One region of the Nocardia sp. SSK8 genome, then DNA from elsewhere that is predicted to be linked to it. Evidence: riboswitches for the same ligand, from Rfam matches in the RefSeq annotation. Region 1 holds a riboswitch; each other region holds the start of a gene.
The links. Region 1 has a riboswitch for cobalamin ahead of WA675_RS05240 (ABC transporter substrate-binding protein). Riboswitches for the same ligand answer to the same signal wherever they lie in the genome.
Positions count from the first base shown of each region.

Region 1 (9,912 bases):
CTCGTGTCCGGCTGCTCCAGCGACGAGACCACCACCACCGCTCCGCCCACCGGTGCGCTGCCCGACGGCGCGCAGCTGGTGAAGGAGTCGGCCAAGACCACCCAGACCCTGCGGACCGTGCACCTGAACATCGACGTCACCAACCTGCCGGACCTGCCGGTGGAGACGGTGTCGGCCGACGTCACCAACGAGACCCAGGGCTCCGGCGCCGCCATGGGCGAGGCCAAGGTCAAGATCAAGCCCGAGGACCCGTTCACCGAGGCCAAGTTCCTCGTGGTCGACAAGGTGCTCTACACCGAGACCGGCGGCCGCTACGTGCCCGCGGGCCCGGCGGAGAAGGTCTACGATCCGGGCGTCATCCTGGACAAGGACAAGGGCATCGCCAATGTCATCGCCAATGTGCAGAACCCGAAGGCCGAGAGCCGTGAGGTCATCGACGGCATCAACACGGTGAAGATCACCGGCACCATCGACGCCGCCGTCATCGACCCGATCGTGCCGCGCATCGGCCAGAACGCCGGGACCATGCCGATCACGCTGTGGATCCAGGACACCGCCCCGCCGGAGTCGGACTCCACCAAGCCCTCCGACGCCGCCTCCACCGGTGACGGCCCGAACCTGGTGAAGGCCGTGGTCACCAAGGACGCGGGCGAAGTCACCGTCGGCCTGTCCAACTGGGCCAAGCCGGTCAATATCGTCAAGCCCGCGGGCTGATCGGACCGGTAACCGGACCACCACCCACACCGGTCCGGGGAGCGCGGAGCCTGGCACGCAGTGCCGTCCGCGGCCCCGGGCCGGTGTGTCGTGTGGGTGTCGCCCTGGGTCCGCGAATCATCAACGCACGCAGGCGCATCCGATAAGAGAATGTTCAGCGAGATGCAAGGCGCGACAAGGACTATACGTGTCGGGACGCTGGTCCGCAGGCACGGAGGAAGTACACATGACGATCGATGATCGACCTGATGAAGAGGAGCGCGAGCTCCCGCCACCACCCGGCCCCGGGGGTCGGCCTCCCGTCAACAACGTATGGGTGTATAACGGCAGAGCCTACGACCTGAGTGACTGGATCTCCAAGCATCCCGGCGGTGAATTCTTCATCGGCCGCACGAAGAACCGCGATATCACCTCGATCATCGGTTCCTACCACCGCGATCCGGAAAAAATCGCGCGCATGATCGAGCGTTACGCCCTCGATCGCGCTGCCACCCCGGAAGACATCCATCCCAAGAACAACGCGCCCGACTTCCTGTTCAAGGAAGGCTTCAACAGCTGGGACGACACCCCGAAGTACAAGTTCGACGACAAGAACGACCTGCTGCACAAGATCAAGGCCAGGATCAAGGAACCCGAACTGGCCGCTCGTCTGAAGCGCATGGACCGGATGTTCGACATCGTGGTCGCCTTCTTGATCTTCGCCTACTTCGCGGTGCAGGGCCTGCGCCTGTGGGATACCAGCTGGATGCCGCTGCCGGTCTTCGTGATCGCGATGGTGCTGCTGCGCAGCTCGCTGGCCGGGTTCGGCCACTACGCGATCCATCGCGCGCAGAAGGGCTGGAACAAGTACGCGGTCAACGCCTTCGACATGAACTATGTCGCGCTGTCGTTCGTCACCGCCGACGGGCACGCGCTGCTGCACCACCCGCACACCCAGAGTGAAGTCGACATCAAGAAGAACGTCTTCACGATGATGATGCAGGTACCGCGGCTGTACCGGGTGCCGATCCACACCGTGCACAAATTCGGGCATCTGCTGACCGGGATGATCATCCGCCTGCTCGATGTCTGCCGCCTCACCCGCAAGGTCGGCATCAAGGACATGTACGGCACCTGGGGTGGCGCGCTACCGCACTTCATCGGCTCGTTCGGCGTGCGGTTCCTGCTGGTGGCCGAGGTGGTCGTGTTCACCCTCGCCGGTGACTTCTGGGCCTGGGCCCTGCAATTCGTGATCACGCTGTGGATCTCCACCTTCATGGTGGTGGCCAGCCACGACTTCGAGGTGCCCACCGAGGAACTGCACACCGAGACCGAGGACTGGGCGGTCAACCAGCTCGAGCAGGCCTACGACCTGACCGTGGTCGGCAACAAGTACGTCGACTGCTTCCTCTCGGCCGGGCTGAGCTCGCACCGTGTCCACCACGTACTGCCGTTCCAGCGCAGTGGTTTCGCCAATATCGCCACCGAGGACGTGGTGCGCGAGGAATCGGCGAAGTTCGGCGTGGAATGGCTGCCCGCGAAGAGTTTCTTCGGAGATCGTTTCCCCAAGCTGTGCCGGACCTACCTGCTCGCGCCCTCGCGCGAAGCCCAGGACAACCGGTGGGGGATCGTGCGCGAGCATTGCGCACCCACAGCGCTGAAGACCTGCGTCACCTACACGGTGCAGGGCTTCACCGGCATCGGAACCGTCTGACCCTTCCCGGCCGGTTCCAGTCTGTATTCGAAAGGATTTGTGCCCGTGTCTGTTTCCATTGATGAAGGTAAGCGGCGACCCCTCGGCCTGCCGCGCACGGCCGACGTCGAGCGCGGGCACGAGCTGCTACCGCCCACGCCGCCGACCACCGTCGGAGTGATCGAAGCCGTCGCCACCGGTTCGCCGGAGCTGGTCGTCGAGCAGAGCGTGAACGCGGGCCGGGTGGCCGAGCTGTTCACCGATCCGGCCCAGCGGCAGCGCATTCCGCGGATCTACCAGAAGACCCGCATCGACACCCGCCACCTGGCGATCGACCCGCTCGACCCGGACTTCCTCGAGTTCAGCCGCCGCCCGGGCACCATCCGGGACCGGATGAACCTGTTCTTCGAGCACGCGACGCCGCTGGCCGTCGACGTGGCCCGGCGCGCGGTGGCCGGACTGGCGAACCCGGCCGAGGACATCGGCCAGCTGATCTTCGTGACCAGCACCGGGTTCATCGCGCCCGGCGTGGATGTCGCGGTGGTCAAGGAACTGGGCCTGTCGCCGACGGTCAACCGGATGATCATCAACTTCATGGGCTGCGCGGCCGCCATGAACGGCATCCGTGCCGCCGTGGACTACGTGCGCGCCCACCCGGACAAGAAGTCGATGGTGCTGTGCATCGAGCTCAGCTCGGTCAACGCCGTGTTCGACGACGACGTCAACGACGTGATCACGCACAGCCTCTTCGGTGACGGCTGCGGCGCAGTGGTGATCGGCGCCAACCAGGTGCACCAGCCGCTGGCACCGGGCAGCGTGGTGATCCGCGACAGCTTCAGCCACCTGTTCGACGACGCCGAGGACGGCATCGTGCTGGGCGTGCAGGACGCGGGCATCACCTGCGAACTGGCGAGCAGCCTGCCCGACTACATCTACCGCGGCGTCGACCCGGTGGTCTCGGAAGTGCTGGCGCGCAACGGACTCGGCAAGGCCGACATCGACCTGTGGGCGATCCACCCCGGTGGCCCGCGCATCATCGAGGAGTCGGCGCGCTCGCTGGGCATTCCCCGCGAGACCGCGGCCCCGAGCTGGGCGGTGCTCGCCGAGCACGGCAACATGCTGAGTGTGTCGTTGATCTTCGTGCTGGAGCGGATGATCCGCGACGCGCAGACCACGGCACCGATCTCGACCGGCGTGGCGTTCTCGTTCGCGCCCGGTGTCACCCTCGAGGGCATCGTCTTCGATGTCATCCGCAGCTGAGAGCCGACGTCATGCAATTGCTCCGTTTTCTCGCCGCGCTCTCACCGGCCAGGATCGCGGCCGTGGTGGTCGCGGGCCTCGTCGCCGGTGTGGCCAACACCTATCTGGTGACGCTGATCAACGCCGTCGTCTCGCCGAAACCGCAGCCGGACAACCTGCTGCTGCGTTTCGCCGGAACCGGACTGGTGATCCTGGTCAGCGGTGTGCTCTCGCAGGTACTGCTGATCCGGTTGTCCCAGGAGGCGATCTACCGGCTGCGCAGTGACCTGAGCGCGAGTATCGTCGCCGCGCCGCTGGAACACCTGGAACGGCTGGGCACGCACCGGCTGATCGCGACCCTCACCGAGGACGTGCGGGCGCTGTCGCAGGCGGTCACCGCGATTCCGTCGATCTGTGTCGACGTGGCGACCATCGTCGGCTGCTTCGTGTTCCTGGCCATCGTGTCGGGGCCGATCTTCGCGGTGACGGTGGCGGGCACGCTGATCGGCATCGCCTGCGTGGAGATGGTGCTCAAGCGGGTGCGCCGGATCTACCGGGAGGCCCGCGAGAACGAGGACGCGCTGCTGCGCTCGTTCCAGTCGGTCACCCTGGGCATCAAGGAACTCAAGCTGCACCGCGGCCGTCGCCGGGACTTCATGGACCGGCATCTGCTCGGCTCGGCGGGCACGCTGCGCGATCAGAACACCGACGCGGGCTCGAAGTTCTCCTACGCGCAGGGGTTCGGGCAGGCGCTGCAACTGGCGACCATGGCGCTGATCCTGTTCGTCATCGCGGCGGCGCTGAATCTGCCGCGCGACACCATGATCGGGTACGTGCTGGTCACCACGTTCCTGGCGATGCCGATGCAGAACTTCATGCACCGCATCCCGGACCTGCTGCGTGGCGATGTGGCGCTGGCCAAGATCCGCGGCATGAACCTGTCGATGGAGACGCTGCACAACGAGGATCTGCTGCCCTTCACCGAGCGTCCGGCGGCGGGGGAGGCCAAGCTGGAACTCGCGGGCGTGAGCTACGTGTACCGCTCGGAGGCGCCGTCACCGGTACCGCCGCCGCCGGGCGCGCCGCCCGGTCCGCCCGGGCTCGGTGGTCCGCCGCCGCGTCCCGGACCGCCGCCGCGCGGCGCGAACGGGCATCCGGGGCATCATCCGGCGCATCCGGGTGCGCGGCCCTCGGCCGGGCCGGATGTCAACGGCAAGAACTGGGTCGATCACGGTGCCACGGACGTGCGTCCGGTGCCGCTGGGCCCGCCGCCCGGTGTCGACGAGGGCGAGGAGAGCGGGTTCCGGCTCGGTCCGATCGACCTGGTCTTCGAGCCGGGGCAGATCTCGTTCATCGTCGGTGGCAACGGCAGCGGCAAGTCGACGCTGGCCAAGCTCATCACCGGTCTGTATGTGCCACGCACGGGGTCGTTGTCGCTCAACGGGGAGAGGATCGACCACGACAACATCGAGTGGTACCGGCAGAATTCGTCGGCGGTGTTCACCGATTTCCACCTGTTCGAGGACTACCTGGGCTTCGACCGGCCCGGGATCGACGAGGAGGTCCAGCGCTACCTCGATGAGCTGCAGATCGCGCACAAGGTGACCGTGCGCGACGGGCGGCTGTCGACGGTGGATCTGTCACAGGGCCAGCGCAAGCGGCTCGCCCTGCTCACCGCGCTCCTCGAAGACCGCCAGATCTACGTCTTCGACGAGTGGGCCGCCGATCAGGAGCCGCGCTTCCGTGAGGTGTTCTATCGCGAGATCCTCACGGATCTGAAGCGGCGCGGCAAGACGGTCATCGTGATCACCCACGACGACCGCTACTTCGACTGCGCCGATCAGCTGGTGAAGCTGGACTTCGGTCTGGTCGCCGCCTAGGTCGCACGCGCCGAGCGCCGGTGCGGTTCCCGTTGGGGACCGCACCGGCGCTTGTTGTGTGTCAGGCGATGTCGCGGTGGGTGGCGATGAGCCGGGCCATCGGTGGGCGGTCGGTCAGGCTGACCTCCGAGGGGGTGCGGCGCCAGCCGTCGTCACTGGGCAGGAACTGCACCAGCCCGATGCCGGAGTCGCGGATGCCGAGCCGGTCCAGCAGGGTCGCCACCACCTGCCTGCTCATCACCGCCAGCTCGTGCGTGGAGCGGTGCCGGTGCACGCGGACACCCAGGTCGACCTGGGTGATCGCGGACAGGCCGCGCCGCTGCCAGCAGTCGAGCAGGATGCCGATCTCGGCGCCGAAGCCGCTGGCGAAGGAGATCTCGCCGAGAAAGCTCCGGGTGGCGGCGTATTCACCGCCGAGCGGGTGCACGATCTCGGCCAGCGCGGGCGCCAGGGCCGTGAGCAGGGGCCGCGCGACGAGCTGGGTGACCCGGCCGCCGCCGTCGGGGTCGACGCCTCCGGCCAGCGGTCGCCGGTAATAGCCCTTCACCAGGGCCAGGCCCGGGTCGGTGAGCAGCGGGTCGAGCAGGGTGGGCACGAACATCGGGTCCGGTTCCACCAAATCGGCGTCGAGGAAGACGATCAGGTCGCCGGTGCACACGGCAAGCGAACGCCACAGCACCTCGCCCTTGCCCGGGCGCGGGGCGATGTCGGGCAATGCTTCCTCACGGGTGTAGACGGCGGCACCCGCCGCCCTGGCTCGCGCGATGGTGCGGTCGGTGGAGCCCGCGTCGAGCACGATCAGTTCGTCGACCAGCCCGCCGAGCAGCGGGCGGACCGAGGCGACCACTCCGGCGACCGTGTCCTCGTCGTCGAGCGCGGGCACCACCACCGAGATCCGGCGACCGCCCTTGCGGTCGATCAGTTCACGGACGTTCATGCCGACCAGTGAACGTCAGCCCGGCCCACCTCGCCACCGATCGCCGCGGATCCTGTGACCGGAGCCAACAGATCGCCGGGCGCCGTGGTGGTGCGGACTGGTGAACGGGCTGTTCGGGCCGGTGGGGTTGTCGGCGGAGACGGATCGGAACCCCGCTCCGGACGCGGGACGCGGGTACCCTGTCGAACGAATCCGCCTGGTGCGGTCATCCGGTCGACGGAGGTAGGGGCATGAGCGCGGCGACGGTGGTCGAGGTGGCCAAGGGATCAAAGACCGACCTGGGGGAGCACCGGTACACGATCCGGCTCGACCTCGACGACCCGGCGGGGGCGGTCGATGTGTCCGCGGTGCTGCTGACCGCCGACGGGACGGTGCGCTCCGACGCCGATTTCGTGTTCTTCAACAATCCGGTCGCGCCGGGGGTGCGGATGGAGTCCGACGCGGTGGTGTCGGTGGACCTCGCGGCGCTGCCCGCGGACATCCACCGGGTGGTGATCGCGGGCAGTACCGAGGCACAGGGCATCCGGTTCGGCGAGGTCAGCGGATTGCGGGTGAGCGTCGCGGGGGTGGGCGAGTCGATGACCTTCACCCCGCCGGATCTGACCAGTGAGACGGTGTTGCAGGCGGTGGCGCTGTACCGGCGCGGTGGCGGGTGGCGGCTCGATGCGATCGGGCAGGGATACAGTGCGGGACTCGCGGCCTTCGCGACCGAACACGGGATCGTCGTCGACGAGGATCCCACTGAGGTTGTCGCGTCGCCGCAACCCGCCGCGTCGCCGCAGCTCGCCGCGCCTTCGCAACCTGTTGCGCCACCGCCGGTTCCGGCTACACCCCAGATCGATCTGCGCAAGGTCGACGTGGTCCTCACCAAGGACACACCCGACCGCCGCGCCAGCATCGACCTGCGCAAAGGCGACCCCGGTTACGTCCTCACCGTCGGCCTCGAATGGGACGGCCGCGGTGCGAGTTACGCCCCCGACGGCCGCGTCACCCGGTACGGCAAGGGCGATCTGGACGTCTATTTCTTCTGCCGTAACGAGATAACCGGCGACTACGTGGTGATCAGTGGCGAGAAGGGCCACCAGGGCGATCTCGCCGTCTGGCCGTTCCTACACCACCAGGGCGATTCCCGCGGCCCCGGCGCGCACGGCCGCCCCGCCACCGAACAGGTGATCGTGCGCCCCACCGAGAACGGGGATCTGCTGCTCAACGTGTACCAGTCCGTCGACAACGGCGCGGGCGCCATCGATACCTTCGGCCGCCCCCGCGTGCGGGTGCGTTACGGCCGCCCCGGACCTGACGGGCTGCCGGGCGCCGATGCCGACCAGATCACCGTGCTGATCGGCAACGGCAAGAACTCCTTCTGGGCTACCGTCGCCCACATCGACGTGCGCGACGGCATTCTCACCGTCGACGGCACCACCCGCTACAGCCGCGCGTTCAGCGAACGCATGCCCGTCCTCGACACCGGCGGTGCCTGGGTCCGCTCGGCCAAGAACGGACCGGTCGGGCGCAGCAAGGGCAAGAACGGCCTCGGCCTCACCCGGTACGAGGGGACCTGCCCGAACCCCCGCTGATCGGACAATTCGACCAGCCGACCCGACCATCCGATTTCCGATCTTGGTACAGTCCCCGAGCCGTGGTGTTCGGGAAATCGGTGCGAAACCGGTGCGGCCCTCGCCACTGTGATCGGGAAGTGACGGATCGATCCGGGCGGCTGATGCTGTCCGGGGCCACTGGGGCATGCCCTGGGAAGGCTGAACCGGCGCGCGCCATCCCGTCAGCCAGGAGACCGGCCACGGCCACGAAGTACCCATTCCACGAGGACCTGGAAGGCCGTCACCTTGAGCTGTTCTGTTGTCGCGCGCCTACGGACCGGCGCGCTGATCGCCTGCGCGGTTGTCGCCGCTGGCTGCGCGCCGTCACCCGCACCGGCCACCACCGGCGCGAATGCCGTCACCCGCGCCAACTGCGGCATCGATGTCGCCGTCGACTCCCCGCCGCAGCGCATCTACGCCGCCTACCAGCCCTCGATCGAGATCGCGCACGCCCTCGGCGTCACCGACCGGCTGGTGCAGACGGCGTTCCTCGACGCGGCGGTCCTGCCCGAATACCGTGACGCGCAGGCGAAGTCGGACTACGTCCAGAAGCTGCCCAGCCGCGACGAACTGCTCGCGAAAAAGCCGGATTTCGTGCTCTCGGGTTACAACGGCGTCTTCGCGGCCTCCGCGCAGAACAGCGTCGGCACCCGCGGCAGCCTGCACGACCTCGGCGTGCGGACCTGGGTGCTGAGCCCGCTGTGCCCGAGCGCGGACGGACTGGCCGACGAGGCCATCGACCCGAAGACCGTGCGCTTCGACAATGTCTACGCCGACCTGCGCGACCTGGGTGCGCTGTGGGGTGTGGCCGGGCGTGCCGACGAGGTGGTCACACAATTGAGCGCGCGGATCGCGGCGGTGCGCGCGAAGGTCGCCGCCGCGCCCCGGCCGCGGGTCGCGGTCGTCACACCCAAGGACGACGGGTCCTACACTGTCGCGGGCGGGATCGATTTCATCACCCAGATCATCGAGGCCGCCGGTGGGGTGAACGCCTTCGCCGATCTCACCGAGCGCCGCAATGTGCCGATCGGCGCGGAAGCCCTCATCGCCCGCGACCCCGACATCATCCTGACCAGCCAGTGCTGCGATGCCGCCTACACCCGCGCCGACGCCCAGCCACAGGTCGACAAGCTCGTCGGCAATCCGGCCTTCGCGAACATGACCGCCGTGCGCGCGAACGCGGTGCATCCGTTCCTGTTCGCGGACCGGGCCGCCGGTGTCCGGATCGCGCACGCGACAGAACTGGTCGCCGAGCTGATCCACCCCGGCTTGTTCGGCCGGTGACCCGCACCGTCCGCGGCACCGGCCTGCTCCTGGCCGGTGCCGCGCTCGCCGCTGTCTGTGTGGCCTCGGTGCTGATCGGCGCGCACCCGCTCGCGTTCGACGACGCGGTCGCGGCGTTCACCGACTTCCGCGGCACCGACACCGACCGGATCGTCCGCTACATCCGGCTGCCGCGCACGGTGGCTGGCCTGCTCGCTGGGCTGGCGCTCGCCCTGGCGGGCGTGGTGATGCAGGGCCTGACCCGCAATCCGCTGGCCGGTCCCGGACTGCTGGGTGTCAATGCCGGGGCCTCGCTGGCCATCGTGCTGGCCATGGGCACCCTGGGCGTGACAACAACCTCGGGATTCCTCTGGTTCGCCTTCCTCGGTGCCGCGGTGGCCGCCGCGTTCGTCTACACCCTGGGATCACTGGGATTCGGTGGTGCGACACCGGTGAAGCTGGCGCTGGCCGGTGCCGCCTGCACCGCCCTGTGCGCCTCGATCACCACGGCCGTCACCCTGCTGGACCGCACCACCTTCGACAATTTCCGGTTCTGGGTAGTCGGGTCCCTGGCCCGCGCCGAGAGCGAATCCGTCTGGGCGGTCGCGC
Region 1 covers NZ_JBAGKD010000002.1:381,912-391,823, forward strand. The annotation lists gene WA675_RS05210 (LppX_LprAFG lipoprotein) at 1-714, shown strand, start outside; gene WA675_RS05215 (cytochrome b5 domain-containing protein) at 941-2,407, shown strand; gene WA675_RS05220 (type III polyketide synthase) at 2,453-3,646, shown strand; gene WA675_RS05225 (ATP-binding cassette domain-containing protein) at 3,658-5,505, shown strand; gene WA675_RS05230 (glucosyl-3-phosphoglycerate synthase) at 5,567-6,442, opposite strand; gene WA675_RS05235 (TerD family protein) at 6,673-8,019, shown strand; cobalamin riboswitch at 8,066-8,257, shown strand; gene WA675_RS05240 (ABC transporter substrate-binding protein) at 8,287-9,324, shown strand; gene WA675_RS05245 (FecCD family ABC transporter permease) at 9,321-9,912, shown strand, end outside.

Region 2 (9,912 bases), on a different contig from region 1:
CAGCAAGGGATTTTATCTGTTACTACCCGTGCGTAACGTGCGAAGGGCCGCGGGACGCTTCGATCTCCCCCTCATGAAGACCGAAACGCCCTGCGGCCGGACGCGCTGTCCCGGGTGGGAATACCCGCCCGGGACAGCGATTTACCAGGGATTCACCCGTTTACCGCAGAGCGGTGGCCGCGGTCACCAGGTTGCGCAGCGAGGCCTCGACCTCGACCGGGCCGCGGGTCTTGAGACCGCAGTCCGGGTTCACCCAAAGGCGCTCGGCGGGCACGGCTTTGAGCGCCGCGGCCAGCGAGGTGGTGATCTCCTCCACCGAGGGCACGCGCGGGGAGTGGATGTCGTAGACGCCCGGACCGACACCGAGCGCGAAGCCCGCCGCGTTCAGATCGTCGAGGACCTCCATGTGCGACCGCGCCGCCTCGATCGAGGTGACATCGGCGTCCAGGCCCGCGATGGCCGAGATGACCTCGCCGAATTCCGAGTAGCACAGGTGGGTGTGCACCTGGGTGGTGTCGGCGACACCGGCGGTCGAGAGGCGGAACGAGTCCACCGACCACCGCAGGTAGGCGGGCTGGTCGGCCGCGCGCAGCGGCAGCAGCTCGCGCAGGGCGGGCTCGTCGACCTGGATGACCCGGGTGCCCTGCGCCTCCAGGTCCACCGTCTCGTCGCGGATGGCGAGGGCGACCTGGCGGGCCGATTCGCCCAGCGGCTGGTCGTCGCGCACGAACGACCAGGCCAGAATGGTGACCGGGCCGGTGAGCATGCCCTTGACCGGCTTGGTGGTCAGCGACTGGGCGTAGCCGATCCACGACAGGGTCATCGGCTCGGGCCGGGAGACGTCACCGAACAGGATCGGCGGGCGCACGCAGCGGGTGCCGTAGGACTGCACCCAGCCGTTCTCGGTGGCGGCGAAACCATCGAGGAGCTCGGCGAAGTACTGCACCATGTCGTTGCGCTCGGGCTCGCCGTGCACCAGCACGTCCAGGCCCAGCTTCTCCTGCAGGGTGATCACGTCGGCGATCTCGGCCCGCATCCGGCGCACGTATTCGGCCTCGTCGATCTCACCCTTGCGCAGCGCCGCCCGGGCCAGGCGGATGGCCGAGGTCTGCGGGTAGGAGCCGATGGTGGTGGTCGGCAGCAGCGGCAGATCGAGGTGCTCGCGCTGCAGGGCGCGGCGCTCGTCGGCGGGCAGACGGGTCAGGTCGGCCTCGTCGAGGGCGGCGAGGCGGGCCCGAACCTGCTCGACGTGCAGGCGCGGATCGGTGCGCCGCGACTCGGCGGCGTCGCGCGCGGCGGCCAGTTCGGCGGCCACGGCGTCGGTGCCGGTGGTGAGCGCGGTCGCCAGCACCCGCACCTCGGCGACCTTCTCGGCGCCGAAGGCCAGCCACGAGCGCAGCCGCTCGTCCAGGCCGGTCTCGGGGGTCAGCGAGTACGGCACGTGCAGCAGCGAGGACGAGCTGGACACGGCCACCGAGCCCGCGCTGCCCAGCAGGGTGCCCAGGGTGCTCAGCGCGGCGTCGAGATCGGTGCGCCAGATATTGCGGCCGTCGACGACGCCCGCCACGACCAGCTTGTTCGCCAGCGCGGGCAGCGCGGCGAGATCGGCCACCCGGGTGCCCGCGGTGAAGTCGACGGCCACGCCCTCGATGTCGGTGGCGGCCAGCGCGCCCAGGGCGGCGTCGGGGTGCCCGAAGTAGGTGGCGACCAGGATCGCCGGGCGCTGCGGCACCGCCGCGAGCTTCGTGTAGGTGTCGCGCACGAGGGCGACCTCGGCGTCGGTGAGGTCGGTGACCAGCACCGGCTCGTCGATCTGCACCCACTGCGCGCCCGCGTCGGCGAGCTGGGTCAGCAGGTCGCTGTAGCGGGCGACCAGCTCGGGCAACCGGTCCAGGGCCGCGCCGTCGGCGGTCTTGGCCAGCTTCAGGAAGGTGATCGGGCCGACCACCACCGGGCGGGCGGGGACGTCCAGCTCGATCGCCTCGGCCAGCTCGGCGAGCAGCTTCTCGGGGTTGAGCGAGAAGACGGTCGCGGCGTCGATCTCGGGGACCAGGTAGTGGTAGTTGGTGTCGAACCACTTGGTCATCTCGAGCGGGGCGACGGTGTCGGTGCCGCGCGCGGCCGCGAAGTAGCGGTCCAGCGGGTCCTCGATCCCGGCCACCCGCGGCGGCAGGGCGCCGAGCAGGACGGCGGTGTCGAGCACCTGGTCGTAGTAGGAGAAGGTGCCCACCGGCACCGAGTCCAGGCCCGCCTCGCGGAGCGCGAGCAGCTGGGCGCGGCGCAGCTCCCGGCCGACGGTGTGCAGGTGGCCCGCGTCGGCGCGGCTCGCCCAGTAGGCCTCGGTCGCGCGCTTGAGTTCCCGGTTCGGGCCCACCCGGGGCAGACCGAGAACCGTTGCGGTGAAAGGAGTGTGCGAAACAGTCACGGAAGTTTCTCCAGTGCGGTACGGACGGCCCTCACCATGCGGGCAGACGCCAACCGCCGGACTGTCGACCGGTCGTGCGGGGCACGGTCGGTGTTGGTCTGTGGGTGGTCCGCGCGCCCGATCCACGAGGCGGTGGCCGCCGGATACGGCGTATCCGGCACAGTCGGCAGGTCTTCGGACTCGCGGGCACCGGTCGTGTGTGTCGACCGACCTACTGGCCGTCGCTTCCCAGACACGGGGTCCAGTGCGTGATGACGGCGGTCGTTCCTGCATACCGCTGCGGGACAGTCCCGGATTCTCACCGGGTTCCCTCTCACCCGGCGCCGGAGAACCGGCGGCGGGCTTCGACACCGGCGCGGGAGGTCGGGGCTCCGACTCTTCCACCGCGCAGGCGAACCAGCTGCGCCCACCAGCATAGGGGGTCGCGGCCCCGCGCTCACCCGGACGTCCGGAACAGGGGCCTGACCTGCGTGTCGGGGGACCCGCCGCCGACCGCACCGGCCCCGGCCCCGCACGGTGAGATGTGACGGCCCGATTACCGCGACTTCGCAGGTCGGGGGGCATCGGGTGTGAAGATCATGGCGAAGTCACCTGGCGTGCCGAACCCCGCTCACGCGCCGGGTACCGTAGGCCAATGTTCTCGAAAGTCTTGGTCGCCAATCGCGGCGAGATCGCCATCCGCGCCTTCCGCGCCGCCTACGAACTAGGCATCGGAACGGTCGCGGTGTTCCCGTATGAGGATCGCAACTCCGTGCACCGCCTCAAGGCGGCCGAGTCGTATCAGATCGGTGAGGAAGGTCACCCCGTGCGGGCCTACCTCTCGATCGAGGCGATCGTCGAGGCGGCCAAGTCGGCCGGTGCCGACGCGATCTACCCGGGATACGGCTTCCTGTCGGAGAATCCCGATCTGGCCGCGGCCTGTGCGCGCGAGGGCATCACCTTCATCGGCCCCTCGGCCGAGGTGCTCGAGATGGCGGGCAACAAGGCCACCGCGATCGAGGCCGCGCGGACCGCGGGCCTGCCGGTGCTGAAGTCCAGTGAGCCCTCGGCCGATATCGAGGCGCTGCTGGCAGCCTCCACCGAGCTCGAGTACCCGATCTTCGTCAAGGCCGTGGCCGGTGGTGGTGGCCGTGGCATGCGCCGGGTCGCCGCGCCCGAGCAGCTGCGCGAGTCGATCGAAGCGGCCTCGCGCGAGGCCGAATCGGCCTTCGGTGACCCGACGGTATTCCTCGAGCAGGCCGTGGTGAACCCGCGCCACATCGAGGTGCAGATCCTGGCCGACCAGCACGGCAATGTCATGCACCTGTTCGAGCGCGACTGTTCGGTGCAGCGCCGCCACCAGAAGGTGATCGAGCTCGCCCCCGCGCCGAACCTCGATCCCGCACTGCGCGAACGCATCTGCGCCGACGCGGTGGCCTTCGCCCGCCAGATCGGCTACAGCTGCGCGGGCACGGTGGAGTTCCTGCTCGACGAGCGCGGCAACCACGTGTTCATCGAGATGAACCCGCGCATCCAGGTCGAGCACACGGTGACCGAGGAGATCACCGATGTGGACCTGGTGCAGGCCCAGATGCGCATCGCGGCGGGCGAGACCCTGGCCGACCTGGGCCTGAGCCAGGACACCGTGTCGATTCGCGGCGCGGCGCTGCAGTGCCGGATCACCACCGAGGACCCGGCCAACGGCTTCCGTCCCGACACCGGCCGCATCACCGCCTACCGCACGCCCGGCGGTGCCGGTATCCGTCTCGACGGCGGCGCGAACCTGGGTGCCGAGATCGGCGCCTACTTCGACTCCATGCTGGTCAAGCTCACCTGCCGCGGCCGCGACCTGCCCGCCGCCGCCGCCCGCGCCCAGCGCGCGCTGGCCGAGTTCCGCATCCGTGGCGTGACGACCAATATCCCGTTCCTGCTCGCGGTGCTCGACGACCCCGATTTCCAGGCGGGCCGGGTCACCACCTCGTTCATCGACGAGCGCCCGCAGCTGCTCACCTCGCGCGCCTCGGCCGACCGTGGCACCAAGATCCTGAGCTACCTCGCCGACGTGACCGTCAACAAGCCGCACGGCGAGCGCCCGACCACGGTGTACCCGTACGACAAGCTGCCCGCCCTGGATATGACGCTGCCGCCCCCGGACGGGTCGCGTCAGCGCCTGCTCACCCTCGGGCCCGAGGGTTTCGCGCGGTCGCTGCGCGAGCAGAAGGCACTCGGCGTCACCGACACCACCTTCCGTGACGCGCACCAGTCGCTGCTGGCGACCCGCGTGCGCACCAACGGTCTGCTCGGTGTGGCCGGGCACGTCGCGCGGCTGACGCCCGAGCTGCTCTCGATCGAGGCGTGGGGTGGTGCGACTTACGATGTGGCACTGCGCTTCCTGCACGAGGACCCGTGGGAGCGCCTCGCCGCGCTGCGCGAGGCCGTGCCGAACATCTGCCTGCAGATGCTGCTGCGCGGGCGCAACACCGTCGGGTACACCCCGTACCCGGAGCAGGTCACCCGCGCGTTCGTCTCCGAGGCGGCGACCACCGGGATCGATATCTTCCGGATCTTCGACGCGCTCAACAATGTCGACCAGATGCGCCCGGCCATCGACGCCGTGCGCGAAACCGGGACCGCCGTCGCGGAAGTCGCGCTGAGTTACACCGGTGATCTGCTCGACCCGAACGAGCAGCTCTACACCCTCGACTACTACCTGAAGCTGGCCGAACAGATCGTCGACGCGGGCGCGCACGTGCTGGCGATCAAGGACATGGCCGGACTGCTTCGTGCCCCGTCGGCGGCGAAACTGGTGACGGCGCTGCGCAGCAACTTCGATCTGCCGGTGCATGTGCACACCCATGACACCCCGGGTGGTCAGCTGGCCACCTACCTGGCCGCGTGGCAGGCGGGGGCGGACGCGGTCGACGGTGCTTCGGCCGCCATGGCGGGTACTACGTCGCAGCCCGCGCTCTCGGCGATTGTCGCGGCGACCGCGCACACCGAGCGTGACACCGGCTTGAACCTGCAGAACGTCTGCGATCTGGAGCCGTACTGGGAGGCGCTGCGCAAGGTGTACGCGCCGTTCGAGTCGGGTCTGCCCGCGCCGACCGGGCGTGTGTACACCCACGAGATCCCGGGTGGTCAGCTGTCGAACCTGCGTCAGCAGGCCATCGCGCTCGGGCTGGGTGACCGGTTCGAGGAGGTCGAGGCCAAGTACGCGGCGGCCGACCGGCTGCTCGGTCGCCTGATCAAGGTGACCCCGTCATCGAAGGTCGTCGGTGACCTCGCGCTGGCGCTGGTCGGTTCCGGGGTCGAGATCGAGGACTTCGCCGCCGACCCGGGCCGTTACGACATCCCGGATTCGGTGATCGGCTTCCTGCGCGGCGAACTCGGCACCCCGGCCGGTGGCTGGCCGGAACCGTTCCGCAGCAAGGCCCTCGCGGGGCGCAACGAGCCCAAGCCCGAGGTTCCGCTGACCCCGGCCGATCAGAAGGGTCTCGACGGTTCCTCGCTGGAGCGTCGCGACACCCTCAACCGGCTGCTGTTCCCCGGCCCGGCCGCCGAATTCCGCACCCACCGCGAGAAGTACGGCGACACCACCGGGCTGTCGGAGAACCAGTTCTTCTACGGCCTGCGCCGCGGTGAGGAACACCGGGTCCAGCTGGAGAAGGGCGTCACCCTGCTCATCGGCCTGGAGGCCATCTCCGAACCGGACGAGAAGGGCATGCGCACGGTCATGTGCATCATGAACGGGCAGTTGCGCCCGATCGCGGTGCGGGACCGCTCGATCGCCTCGGAGGTCCCGGTCGCGGAGAAGGCCGACAAGAACAACCCCGGCCATATCGCCGCGCCGTTCGCCGGTGTGGTCACCCTGGCCGTGGCCGAGGGCGACGAGATCCACGCGGGCGACACCATCGGCACCATCGAGGCCATGAAGATGGAAGCCGCCATCACCGCGCCGCGCGGAGGCGTGGTCGGCCGCATCGCCACCGCCAAGGTGCAGCAGGTCGAGGGCGGCGACCTGCTGGTGGAACTGGCTGCGCGCGAGTCGGAATGACCCGCATCGTCGCAGGAACGGCCGGCGGGCGGCGCCTGAAGGTGCCGCCCGCCGGGACCCGGCCCACCTCGGACCGGGTGCGCGAGGCGCTGTTCAGCGCCATCGACGCCCGCCTCGACCTCGACGGCACGCGCGTGCTCGACCTCTACGCGGGGTCGGGCGCGCTCGGCCTGGAGGCACTCTCGCGCGGCGCCGCGCACGCGCTGCTGGTCGAGGCCGATCGCAAGGCCGCCGCGGTGGTCCGCGCCAATATCGCCGACCTCGGCCTGCCCGGCGCCGAACTGCGCCTGGGCAGCGTGGGCACCGTGCTCGCCCACCCCGCCCCCGAGGCCTACGACGTGGTCTTCGCCGACCCGCCCTACGACCTGAGCACCACCGACGTCACCGCCGACCTCGCCGCCCTGGCCACCAACGGCTGGCTCGCTCCCGAGGCCCTGGTGATCGTGGAACGCTCCATCCGCTCACCCGAAATCGCTTGGCCCGCAGGCTATGCGCCATTGAAGACCCGCAAGTACGGGGAGACCAGAATCGAGCTCGCCGAATTCGGTGCTAGCGTCTGAGTCATGGCTGCAGCACTGTGCCCCGGCTCCTTCGACCCGGTCACCAACGGTCACCTCGACGTGTTCACGCGCGCGGCCGCGCAGTTCGACGAGGTGATCATCACTGTCAATGTGAACCCCAAGAAGCAGGGGATGTTCACGGTCGAGGAGCGGATGGAGCTGCTGCGCGAGGCGGTTCAGCACCTGCCCAATGTGCGGGTGGCGTCCTGGCAGGGGCTGACCGTCGACTTCGCCAAGCAGGAGGGCGTGACGGCCATCGTCAAGGGGCTGCGCGACGCGGGGGACTTCGGCTACGAGCTGCAGATGGCGCAGATGAACCACAAGCTCGCCGGTGTCGACACCTTCTTCATCGCCACGAACCCCACGCTGAGCTTCCTGTCCAGCTCGCTGGTCAAGGAGGTCGCGACCTACGGCGGCGACGTCAGCGACATGCTGCCCCCGGCCGTGCACAAGCGACTCCTCGCCAAGATCGCCGAACGCACGGCCTGATCCAGCGAGAAGCCGAACGCACGGCCTGATTTAGCGAGCACATGGGTAACTCACCGGGCACGGGCTGACTGGACCAACCAGTTACCGCCGGCCGCCTGCGCGAGGTGCCACGCACCTGGGTCTGGCCAGAATTCCCGGAGAGGCGGATCAGAACAGGCCGCGCAGGGCGAGGAAGCGCAGGCCGCCGACGGCGGCGGTGATGCCGAGGACCACCAGGGCCTGGGCGGTGTCGCCGAGGCCGGGGGCCCACACGCCGATGGCGGCCAGGCCCGCGGTGGTGATGCCGAGGCCGAGCAGGGCCAGCCCGCCGCCCTCCCACTGCGCGGTGAACCAGCTGACCCGGTCGGTGGCGTGGAAGGTGAGCTGCCGGTGCAGCTCGTTGGCCAGCACCGTGCTCACGATCGAACCGACGACATTGGCGATCAGCGGCCCGACCCCGACCATGGCGAAGAACAGCAGCACGTAGGCGATATTGCTGGACCCGCCGACCAGCGCGAAGCGGATGAGCTGCGGCAGGGCGCGATCCCCGCGCAGGTAGCGCAGGGTCTTGTCCACGCGCGGGCGCACCGGAACCGGCGCCACCACCAGCGGCAGCGGGTTGGCGAAGGGGGTGAACATGCCCGCGACGTGCAGCACCGAGGGCCTCGGTGTTTCCAGGACGGTCATGTTTCGACTCCGATCACAAAGAACAGACGTCGAGAGGAACAACAGCGAACAGCGTGTGGTACTTCCCGGCGACAGCGTTGTCGTGCCCACTGATGGTAGCCGAAGTGGAGGGCTTCACTCCACTTGATCTCCGTGCGATCTAGGACACTGTCGCGACACACCGCGACGACATTCGGCACAGACGCCCGCGACGGGCACACTGGGCGACGGCGGTTGTGGTTTCGCCGTGAGTCCGCAGGAGGGTAGTGAGCATGTATCGCGTATTCGAAGCACTCGACGAACTGGTCGCCATCGTCGAAGAGGCGCGCGGCATCCCGCCGACCCGCAGCTGCATCGTGCCGCGCGGTGATGTCCTCGAACTGCTCGACGATGTCCGCGACGCCCTGCCCGGCGAGCTCGACGACGCCCAGGACGTCCTCGACCACCGCGACAAGATCGTCGGCGACGCCCGCAGCGGCGCCGAGGCCACCGTCACCGCGGCCGACGAGCAGGCCCGCACCACCGTCGAACAGGCCCGCACCGAGGCCGACCGCATCCTGGCCGACGCCAAGGCGCACGCCGACCGGATGGTCGCCGAGGCCACCGCGCACGCCGACCGGCTGGTCAGCACCGCCCAGGCCGAGGCCGACCAGATCGTCGCCGACGGCAATGCCGAGTACGACGAGCTCACCGGCCGCGCCCAGGTCGACGCCGATCGCGCCATCGAGTCCGGCAAGGCCTCCTATGAGCGCTCGGTCGCCGACGGCCAGGCCGAACAGGCTCGGCTGGTCTCGCAGACCGAGGTCGTGCGGGCCGCGCACACCGAATCGGCCCGGCTGATCGACACCGCTCAGGCCGAGGCCGATCGGGTCCGCGCCGAATGCGACGACTACGTCGACGAGCGGATGGGCGATCTCGACGGCAAGCTGGCCGCGCTGGAGGAGACGCTCGGCAGCACCCGGCGCACCATCACCCGCGGCCGCCAGCGCATGCGCGGCGCCGCCGCCGGGGACTACCCGGAATACGCCACCGAGCACCGCCGCTGAGCGCGGTGCGCGTTTTGGGTTCCGCCGGGGTCCTGCCGTACTGTTGAGTGGTTGCCCATCATCCCCTCGACGGTTAGTGAGTCAGTGATGTCCGCCGGTTCCGGTTCGTCCGCGCGTCCACGCAAGGCCAACGGCCCTGTGTCCGTCGCGGGTTTCGTGCTGGACGTCCGCAGTCTCGGCCGCAGGCCGGGAACCATGCGGGAGCTGCGTCGCACTGTCACCGACCACGAGCGGCTGGGTCTCGACCTGATCGCCATCCCGGCCGAGGCCGCGGTGGAGCTCGACCTGCAGCTGCAGGCCGTCTCGGAGGGCGTGCTGGTCACCGGCACGGCGTCCGCGCCGACGGTGGGGGAGTGTTCGCGCTGCCTCGAACCGTTCGACGACCGGGTGGAGATTCGTCTGACCGAGCTGTTCGCCTACCCGGACAGCACCACCGAGCAGACGACCGAGGACGATGAGGTCTACCGCATGGAAGACGACCTCATCGACCTCGAGCCGGTGATCCTCGACGCCATCGGGCTGGAGCTCCCGCTGCAGCCGCTGTGCACCCCGGACTGCGCGGGCCTGTGCCCCGAGTGTGGTGTGCGGATGGCGATTGCGGGTTCCGATCATGGGCATGAGATACTGGACCCTCGCTGGGCGAAGTTGGCGAATTTCGCCGCGGACGCGCCCGGCACCGGCGACCCCGCCGAGGGTTCCACCACCCCAGACCAA
Region 2 covers NZ_JBAGKD010000001.1:472,374-482,285, forward strand. The annotation lists gene metE (5-methyltetrahydropteroyltriglutamate--homocysteine S-methyltransferase) at 161-2,425, opposite strand; cobalamin riboswitch at 2,574-2,776, opposite strand; gene WA675_RS02150 (pyruvate carboxylase) at 3,060-6,458, shown strand; gene rsmD (16S rRNA (guanine(966)-N(2))-methyltransferase RsmD) at 6,455-7,018, shown strand; gene coaD (pantetheine-phosphate adenylyltransferase) at 7,022-7,507, shown strand; gene WA675_RS02165 (GtrA family protein) at 7,655-8,173, opposite strand; gene WA675_RS02170 (DivIVA domain-containing protein) at 8,425-9,198, shown strand; gene WA675_RS02175 (YceD family protein) at 9,286-9,912, shown strand, end outside.
Region 2: it holds a riboswitch for cobalamin, as region 1 does, so the genes downstream of both, metE (5-methyltetrahydropteroyltriglutamate--homocysteine S-methyltransferase) here and WA675_RS05240 (ABC transporter substrate-binding protein) in region 1, are expected to answer to the same signal.

Region 3 (9,912 bases), 200 kb from region 1:
TAGTCGCGGACGGTGACCGCGGCCGAACGCGCGGCGGTCTCGGAGCGGGTCAGGTTCGCGGTATCCACGCCTCGATCCTGCCAGCCGGGGCGGGCGCGCGGTCCCCGACCGGGTGCACTCCGGCCAGGATGGGGGCCACCGGCGGCGCCAGCACCTGGGTCGGGGTGCCGATCTCGGTGATCCGCCCGGCATCCAGGACGGCGACGCGGTCGGCGCGGGCGAACAGGGCGGGCAGATCGTGGCTGATGAGCAGGATCGCGGCTCCGGTGCGCCGCTGGTAGGTATCGAGGTGGTCCAGAATCCGCTGGGCCAGCGGGAGATCCAGCGCGGTGGTGATCTCGTCGCAGACGAGCACGCGTGGGTGCGCGCCGAGTGCCCGGGCCAGGGCGGCACGCTGGAGCTGGCCGCCCGACAGCCCGGCCGGGTAGCGGCGGGCCTGGTCACCGTCGACGCCGAGCTCGTCCAGAAGTGCCAGGGCCTCGACCCGCGCCTCGGTCTTGCTCAGCCCGCGCAGCCGGACCGCGGTGGCGGCAACCTGATCGAGGACGGTCCGGCGCGGATCGAGGGAGGCCGCCGACTCCTGCCAGACGTACTGCACCGCACCGATCTGCTCCCGTGAACGCCGGTGCAACGAGGGCAAGAGGTGCGCGCCGAGCCGGATCTCGCCGCGATCAGGCCGGGCGAGCCCGGCGATGACGCGGCCGAGCGTGGACTTCCCCGCCCCCGACATCCCGATCAGTCCGAGCAGTTCGCCGTCGTGCACGTCGAGATCGATCGCGTCCAGAATGGACGAACTCCGTTGGTAGACCGAGACTTCCCGTACCCGAAGGACCGGTGTGATCGGCGGCCGTGTGTGGTCGGCCGGGCCCGCGGTGCATTCTCGCGTACGTACGGCCGGTGCGGTCGGTGTGTGGTCGACCGGGGCTGTGTGAGTGGGTAGCTCGCCGGTGGAGTGGAGGCGGCCTGCCTGTATGAAAAGGGTGCGGTCACTGAGCATCTCGACGGCGGCGGCATCGTGGGTGACGAGCACGATCGCGGTGCCCGATTGTGCCAGTGCGGCGAGCCCGGCCAGGAGGTCGGCGCGGGCGATCGGGTCCAGGCCGACGGTGGGTTCGTCGACCACGAGCACGTCCGGGTCGAAGGTGAGCACCTGGGCCAGTGCGAGGCGGGCGCGTTCGCCGCCGGAGAATTCGAAGGGGTATTTGCGCAGGAGTGGGCCCAGGGTGTCCGGGGTGACCGGGAAGGCGGCCGCGGTCAGGGTGGCGGCGAGGTGGCGGCGCCGGTCCGCGCGGCCGGGGCGCGCGAGACCGCTTCTGCGAGCGCGCAATCGGTGCAGTTCGCGCAGCGCGGTGCCGATGCGGCGGGCCGGATTCAAGGTCGCGGCGGCGTCCTGGGGGAGGTAGCCGATCCGGAGGTCGTCGCGGTGGTCGATCCGTCCGGACACGGTGATTCCGGCGGCGGTGCTGTTTGCCAGGGCGGTGGCGATGGTGGTCTTGCCCGCGCCCGACGGGCCGAACAGGGTCACGATCTGCCCGGCGTGGAGATCGAGGTCGATCTCGTCGACGAGGACGGACGTCCCGGCGCTGACCCGCAGACCGCGCACCCGCAGCAGCGGTTCGGGCTCAGACATGGCGGCCCGTCGCGGCGAGGCGGCGCGCGGACAGGGTGCGCGGGTCGGCGAGCAGATCGTCGCAGAGCAGGTTGATGCCCACGATCAGCAGCACGATCAGCCCGGCGGGCAGCGCCACCGACCACGGCGCGATGGTCAGCGCGTCCTTGTTGGCCGCCACGGACACGGCCCAGTCGGTGGAGGTGGTGTCGAAGCCGAGCCCCAGGAAATTGGCCGAGGCCAGGAAGTAGACCGCGGCGGTGAAACGCAGGGCGAGATCGGCGGCGATCGGGCGGGCCAGCGTGCCCGCGGCGTAGTTGCCGTAGCGGAACGCGCGCGACTCGCCCTGCATCCGCAGGGCGTCCATGACGGGGCTGCGCACGGTGCCGCGCGCGGCCATCCGTACGAAACGGGCGATCGGGGCGAGCAACGCGAGGCCGATCGCGCAGGCGATCGCCACCGCCGACCCGCGGGTGCGCAGCGCGGCCACCATGATGATGAGCAGCGACGGCAGGCACAGCAGCACATCCATCGGCCGCATGAGCAGTTCGTCGACCCAGGCGCGCGGGGTCGCCGCCGCGGCGATCCCGATCACCGACCCGACCAGATAGGCGACCAGCACGGTCACCGCGGCGACCAGCAGGAAAGTCCGGCCACCGGTGAGGGCCGCCGCCAGGACGTCGCGCCCGAGCCGGTCGGTGCCGAACGGCGACCACTCCGACGGCCCGAACGGCGCCTGCCGGTGCGCGGGCGCCCACCGGGCGACGACCGGGCCGACGAAGGCCACCAGCAGCGGGACCAGCACGAAGCTCGCGTAGACGACGCGGCGCGGGGTCATCGCCGGGCTCCCTCGGCCGAGCGGGGCACCATGCGCTGCCCGAGCAGGTCGATCACGGTATTGATGGCGATGGCGAGCACGCCGGTGATCGCGACGATGGCCAGGATCACCGGGTCGTCGCGATTGCCGATGGCGCCGATGAGCGCCGAGGCGATACCGGGCACCACGAACACCGCCTCCACGATCAGCACGCCCGAGAGCAGACCGTCGCCGGTGCGGCCGAGTTCCTGCATGGCGGGTGCGAGGGCATTGGGTGCCACATGCCGGGCCAGCAGCGAGATCCGGCCGACACCGAGGCGGCGGGCCTGCGCGATATAGGGCTGGTCGTGCACATCGATCACCCCGGCCCGCACCAGCCGGGCCAGCGGGGCGGCGACCCGGGCGACCATCACCACCAGCGGCAGGACGAGATACTCCGGCCGGTCCAGCAGGTCGTCGAGATCGGTGCCGAGGAAGGTGGCGGGCAGCAGATCCAGCTCGAGCGCGACATAGCTGACCAGCAGCACCGCCAGCACGAAATCGGGGATGGAGTCCAGGGCGATCCCGACCGTGGTGATGATCCGGTCGCACCAGGACCCGGGCCGCAGCCCGGCCGCGAACCCGGCGGTGACGGCGACCGGGACCAGCAGCAGCACCGCCAGCCCGGCCAGCAGCGCGGTGGTGCGGAACGGATCGGCGATCACGCTGACGACGCTGTGCCCGTTCGCGTACGAGACGCCGAAATCGCCGGTGAGCGCGCCACCGAGCCAGTCGACGAAGCGCTCGACCGGGGCCACGTCCAAGCCCATCAGCTCGCGCGCCGCCGCCCGCTGATCGGCACCCAGCACATCGTTGCTCTGCACATCGGCCGCGTCACCGGGCAGCAGCAGCGACAGCGCGAACACCAGCACCACCAGGACGCCGAGCTGCCCGGCCCCGATGACCGTGCGGCGCAGCAGGAACCGGGCGAACGGGCTCGACTCGCGCACCGGCGCTACCGGATACCGACCACGACACGGTCGTCGCCGTACTGCCACACCGTTCCGGCCTCGGCGAAGCCTGCCGCCCTGGCGAAGCCGACGTAATCGTGCACGGTCGGCTTGTCGTGCACCGTGTGCTCGAATCCGCCGTCGCGCACCCGCACCAGCTCGGCCAGCTCGGGAGCCTGCGCGACCGCGTCCCACCACTGGGCCCAGTCCTCGGCCTCGGCCGTGCCCTGCCGCCGGGCCCGCCGGACGGTCATGGCCTTGCCCAGTGCGTCCAGCCGCGTCCCGTCCCGGCCTTCGTAGAGGTGATCGCCGTCGATGAACAGCCCGCCCGGCTCGAGGGCCGCCGCACAGGTCCGGATGAGCTGGCGCAACGGTTCCCGGTTCATCCAATGCAGCGCCGTGGTGCTGACGAACGCGTCGGGTTCGCGGTCCAGGTCGAGGGCCTCCAGCCAGCCGTCCGCGCGCAGATCGGCGGCGACCGTGCGGAACCGGGACGAGCCCAGCGCGAGGTCGGCCAGGCCCAGCAGCAGCGGGTCGGCGTCGACTCCGACCACCCGGGCGGCGGGGAACCGGTCCAGCAGGCGCTGGGCCAGCGTGCCCGGGCCCACGCCGAGGTCGACGATCAGCAGGTCGTCGCGGTCGCGCAGCTCGTCGAGCACATCGCCGATCACCTCGAAACGCTGCTCGCGATCGGGCATGTAGTGCTCCTGCTGACGATCCCAGCGCTCGATCCAGTACCGCGCCCGCGCCGCGTCCAGGCCGGTCATCGGGGGCTCACCCGGTCGAAGCGGGCCCAGCCGTGCGAGTTCGGCACGGCCGCGGGCAGCTGCGCGAAGCGGTCACGCGCGGCGCTGTTCCACGGCGTGGTGCCGAAGAACACGAATCCGCCCCGGTCGTGCAGGATCTCGTGCATCGTCCGGTAGATCGCGGCCCGGTCCTGCTCGCCCGGCGTGGCCTGCGCCTTGGCGTAGAGGGCGTCGAACTCCCGGTCCGACCACTTGGTGCGGTTCTGCGGCGAGTCGCTGAGCAGGCGCGAGGCGAAGTGGTTCGGGATCGCCAGCGGACCGGACTGGCCCATGGTGAGCTGCCCGGTCGACAGCGCGTCGGTGTAGTAGGTGTCCTTCGACCCGAGCACCACATTCACCCGCACGCCGCAGCGACCCGCGTGCTCGGCGAAAAGCCGCGCGGCTTCGACGAATCCGTGCGCGACCGGCGCGGTGAACAGGTCGAACGACAGGTCGCGCACCCCGGCGCGCCGCAACAGCCTGCCCACCTCGTCGGGGTCGTAGGTGTGCTGCGGCAGATCCGCGTAGTACTGGAACCCCTTGCCGAACACATCGTTGGACACCTCGCCCTGACCCTCCAGGGCGACCTTGACCAGCTCGTCGCGGTCGAGCATCCGCATGACGGCCCGGCGCACATCGGGATTGTCGAACGGCGCGCGATCGGTCTTCATGGCGAAGAAGTAGATCCCGCTGTTCGGGGTCGCCGCGAGGGACAGGCCGCGCCTGCCCTGCAAGGTCCGGGCGGCAGCGGGGGTGAGATTGTCGGCGTAGTCGATCTCGCCGCTCTGCACCGCCGACAGGCGCGCGTCGGACTCGGCGCTCACGATCCGCAACCGGCGGATCGCCGGGGCACCGTCCCAGTAGTGCTCGTTGGCGGTGGCGACGAACTGCTTTCCGGCCTCGAAGGATTCGAAGACGAACGGGCCGGTGCCCACCGGCCGGTCGAAATCGGTGGCGCCGTTCTGCACGATCTTGGTCCCGTACGCCGACAGGGCGATCAGGAACTCGAACGACGGCTCGGTGAGGGCCAGCTCGACGGTGTGGGCGTCGACGGCGCGGCTCTGTCGCAGATCGAGGTTCGCCAGCGCGGACGCGGCGATGAACGGGCGGCGCTGCGGCGGGCCGAGCACCCGCGAGAACGTGTAGAGCACATCCTCGGCGGTGAACGCCTGCCCGTCGTGCCAGCGCGCGTCGCGCAGCGCGATCCGCCACCGGGTGCCGTCGGCATTCGGTTCGGCGTCGACGGCCAGGCGGGGGATCGGGGTCATCGTCTCGTCGATCTCGAAGAGCCCGTCGTAGACGGACTTCATCCGGGCCTCGTCGATGAACAGCGTGTTCACCCCCGGATCGATGCCCTCGCCCGCGCCCGAACCCTGGAAGGCCGCGGTGAAGGTGTCGACCGCACCCTCGCCGTCGGCCGAGGACCGGGTGCACCCGGTCAGGGCGGCGCCCGCGGCGAGCGCGCCACCGAGCAGGAAGGTCCTGCGACGCAGCGTCGAGGACGGCATGTGCGGCTCCTATCGCGTGTTGCTCTCACGCGATGAGGACATGCGGAAACAGGCCCCCGGAGGTGGCTCGATCCGGCGCGTCGATCAATACCCACGTGATCACGACCGTTGGTCACTTCTGCGTCCGCAGGTATCTGGCTTCGGCTCGGACGAGCCTCACAGTTGCGGGACAGCCCCGGACTCGCACCGGTCTTCCCTGCGGACAGCCGACATCCTACGCATACGCCGTCGCCGGACGGTGTGCGCCGATCCCCGCTGCGGCCCTGTGCCATTCGCCGCCGCCGCGCTGTCCCGGTGTCCTTCCCCAGGCCCGGTAATTGTTCGCGCCGTCGCGGGTATCGAATTGCGGAGGAATAGCTGAATATCAAATAGGCGGCAATCCCTCCTCGACGAGTTGATCGTGGATGACCGCCGCCATCTGCTCGGCCAGCGGATCCAGCGGTGACACCGGAATGGGCATCCCGTCGTCGGACTGGACCTGGATCAGCGCGCAGGCGAGTTCGGTGAAATCACAGGAACGGACGATGCCCCAGGTGCGCATCACCACCATTTCGGTGGCGGGGGCGATGGTCACCGAACGGCTGCGCCAGCGTTGCGGCGCGGGCGCGCTGCGGCGGCGTTTCCGGGTCGCCTCCGCGGCGGTGGCGGCGTGCCGTTCGGCGATGAGCGCCGGGGGAATATGGGCGTAGAGGTTGTCGCACAGCACCGCCGAGCGGGCGTCGGCCCTGGCCAACGCGGTGAGCTTGCCCAATGGCATGGCATCGCCGGGGATAGCCCAGCCGTAGGCGGCTTTCCAGCGGTCGACGAGATCGTCGAGCACGACGGATTCGAAGGTGGTGATGCGGGCGGTCAATTCGACGGATTCCTCGTCGATACTCGCGTGCCGTTGCGCGGGGGTCAGGTGGTGGTCGATCAGCCATTCGGTCCGGATTCTCGTCACCTCCCGCCACACGTGCAGGTCGATCGCGCGCGTGCGGGATCGTTCGTCGTGCTCGTCGCGATGTGATCGGGTCATTGCGCGCATCCCTTCATCGTGCTGCGCGGCCGCGGGATCCCGTCGGCGGGGAATTCGGCCGTCAACCGGTGATTGTTGTGCGGAGCCGGGTTTCACCTTTCGCTCAATTGCGCCGAAGCTGATTTCGATCCGACTCTATCGGCACGATTGCGCGTTCGGCTATGACCACGCATGGATAGTCGCCAAATATTTGCCACCCAGTTTTTCGGCGGGTGCTCGGCGAATTGCCGGGCGAATGTCGCGGCGCGCTCAGCGCGGGGGTTCGGACAGTGGCAGACCGGTCGGCGCCGGAATGTGCTCGACGGTCAGCCGCTTGCGGAACACCCAGTAGGTCCAGCCCTGGTACACCAGCACCACCGGCGTCGCCAGCACGGCCGCCCAGCTCATCACCTGCAGGGTGTAGTGGCTCGACGAGGCGTTGTCGATGGTGAGGTCGTAGAGCGGGCTGAGGGTGGAGGGCATGACGTTCGGGTACAGCGAGCCGACCAGCAGCACGGTCGCCGACATGACGGTGAGCGTGGTGCCGACGAAGGCCCAGCCGTCGCGGCTCGCCGCCGTGGCGGCCCCGGCCAGCACGAGCCCGGCCACCGCCACGCCCAGCGCCGCCCAGGTCCAGCCGGAGCCGTAGGCGAGCTGGGTCCACAACCCGAACGCGCCGACGATCACCACCGCCGGGCCGAACAGCACGCGGACGGTCTTCCTGGCGTCGGCGCGGACCTCGCCGCCGGTCTTGAGGGTCAGGAAGATCGCGCCGTGCAGGGCGAACAGGATCGCGGTGGTCACGCCGCCGAGCAGCGCGTAGGGACTGAGTAGATCCCACACCGAGCCGACGATCTGGCGGTCGGCGTCGAGCGGCACCCCGCGCACCAGATTGGCGAAGACCCAGCCCCAGGCCAGTGCCGGGATCCAGGACCCGATGCCGATGCCGATATCGCACCAGGCCCGCCAGGTCGGATCGTTGATCTTGGCGCGGTACTCGATCGCGCATACCCGCAGGATCAGCGCCACCAGCAACAGCAGCAGCGCCAGATAGAAGCCGGAGAACATGCTCGCGTACCACTCCGGGAACGCCGCGAACAACGCACCACCCGCGGTGATCAGCCAGACCTCGTTGCCGTCCCAGACCGGGCCGATGGTGTTGAGCACGACCCGCCGCCGGATATCGGAGCCCTTGCCCAGGATCGGCATCAGCATGCCGACACCGAAGTCGAAGCCCTCGAGCACGAAGTAGCCGGTGAACAGGACACCGACGAGCACGAACCAGAACTGTTGCAGGCTCATTCCGGGCTCCTAGTACGCGAACGACAGGGGCTCGACGGGTTCGGCGCGATGTCGCCCACCACCACCGCCACCGTCGTCGGGTTCGTCGTGCTCGGCGGGCATCGGGTCCGGCCCGGCGACGATATAGCGGTGCATGAGGTAGTACCAGACGACCGCCAGCGCGCCGTAGAGCAGCGTGAACACGATCAGGGAGAACACCACCGTGCCGGGGGCGTGGTCGGAGACGCCCTGCGCCACCGTCATCCGGATGGTGCGGTCGCCGGTCAGGTTCGGCACCACCACCCAGGGCTGACGGCCCATCTCGGTGAACACCCAGCCCGCGCTGTTGGCCAGGAACGGGGTCGGGATGGCCAGCAGACTCAGCCAGGCGAACCAGCGTTTGTCCGGCACCCGGCCACCGCGGGTCAGCCAGAACCCGGCGATGAGCAGCAGCACCGAACCGGCCAGCAGGCCGACCATCGCGCGGAACGACCAGTAGGTGACGAACAGATTGGGCCGGTAGTCGCCGGGCCCGTACTGCTCGACATAGGACCGTTGCAGATCCTCCACGCCCTGCAGGGTGACCCCGGTGAAGGACCCCTCGGCCAGGTAGGACAGCACATAGGGCACCTTCAGCACGTGGGTGACGCTGTCGCAGTTGTTGTGTGTGCCGACGGTGAGGATCGAGAAGTCGGGGTCGGTCTCGGTGTGGCACAGCGATTCCGCCGAGGCCATCTTCATCGGCTGCTGCTGGAACATGATCTTGCCCTGGATGTCACCGGTCACCCCGACCACCACGACCGAGGCCGCGACGACCCACAGTGCGGCGCGCGCGGCGGGGCGCCAGAGCGTGCGCGCTTCCTCGAGCCGGTCGGGGTCGCCGCTGCGGGCATGACGCACCATGTACCAGCCCGCGATGCCCGCCACGAAGGTGCCCGCGGTGAGGAAAGCGCCCGCGACCACGTGCGGGAAGGCCGCCACGGTGGTGTTGTTGGTGAGCAGCGAGAAGATGGAATCGAGTTCGGCGCGACCGGTTTCCGGGTTGTAGCGGGCGCCGACCGGATGCTGCATGAACGAATTCGCGGCGATGATGAAATAGGCCGAGGCGTTCACGCCGATGGCCACGATCCAGATCGTGGCCAGGTGCACCAATTTGGGCAGCCGGGTCCAGCCGAAGATCCACAGGCCGATGAAGGTCGACTCCATGAAGAACGCGATGAGGGCTTCCAGCGCCAGCGGAGCGCCGAAGATGTCGCCGATGAAGCGGGAGTATTCGCTCCAGTTCATGCCGAACTGGAATTCCTGCACGATGCCGGTGGCCACGCCGATGGCGAAGTTGATCAGGAACAGCTTGCCGAAGAATTTCGTGAGCCGGTACCAGCGTTCGTTGCCGGTGACCACCCAGGCGGTCTGCATGCCCGCCACGATCGGGGCCAGGCCGATGGTGAGCGGGACGAAGATGAAGTGGTAGACGGTGGTGATACCGAATTGCCATCGGGAGACGTCGAGGGTACTCATCGCCAGCGTGCTCATCGGTACTCCTGCCATCGCAGTGATCGTCTCGCCGAGCATCTACTCCAGGTGATTGTTGCCGGTGCGTTCGCGGGCGGCCGCCGTCGAGATCACATGTTTACCCATCCGATGACGCATGGTTGTCGAGAATTCCCGCCAGCACGGTCGCCTCGCTGATATCGGCGCGGCGGGACGCGGTGAGCAGGGTGAGCGGTCCCTTCGCGGCCATTGTCCGCAATTCCGCCAGGGCGTCGGCGCGGTCGGGTCGGGCGAGTTCGGCGCGGTAGCGGCGGGCGAATTCGTCGAATTTCTCGGGAACGTGGTGATACCACTGCCGCAGTTCGGTGGAGGGCGCGACATCCTTGCACCAGGTGGTGAGGTCGGCGCGTTCCTTGCTCACCCCGCGCGGCCAGAGCC
Region 3 covers NZ_JBAGKD010000002.1:579,933-589,844, reverse strand. The annotation lists gene pepN (aminopeptidase N) at 1-68, opposite strand, end outside; gene WA675_RS06190 (ABC transporter ATP-binding protein) at 50-1,630, opposite strand; gene WA675_RS06185 (ABC transporter permease) at 1,623-2,447, opposite strand; gene WA675_RS06180 (ABC transporter permease) at 2,444-3,415, opposite strand; gene WA675_RS06175 (class I SAM-dependent methyltransferase) at 3,421-4,182, opposite strand; gene WA675_RS06170 (ABC transporter substrate-binding protein) at 4,179-5,708, opposite strand; cobalamin riboswitch at 5,817-5,947, opposite strand; gene WA675_RS06165 (hypothetical protein) at 6,073-6,723, opposite strand; gene cydB (cytochrome d ubiquinol oxidase subunit II) at 6,973-8,004, opposite strand; gene WA675_RS06155 (cytochrome ubiquinol oxidase subunit I) at 8,014-9,501, opposite strand; gene WA675_RS06150 (DUF488 domain-containing protein) at 9,614-9,912, opposite strand, start outside.
Region 3: it holds a riboswitch for cobalamin, as region 1 does, so the genes downstream of both, WA675_RS06170 (ABC transporter substrate-binding protein) here and WA675_RS05240 (ABC transporter substrate-binding protein) in region 1, are expected to answer to the same signal.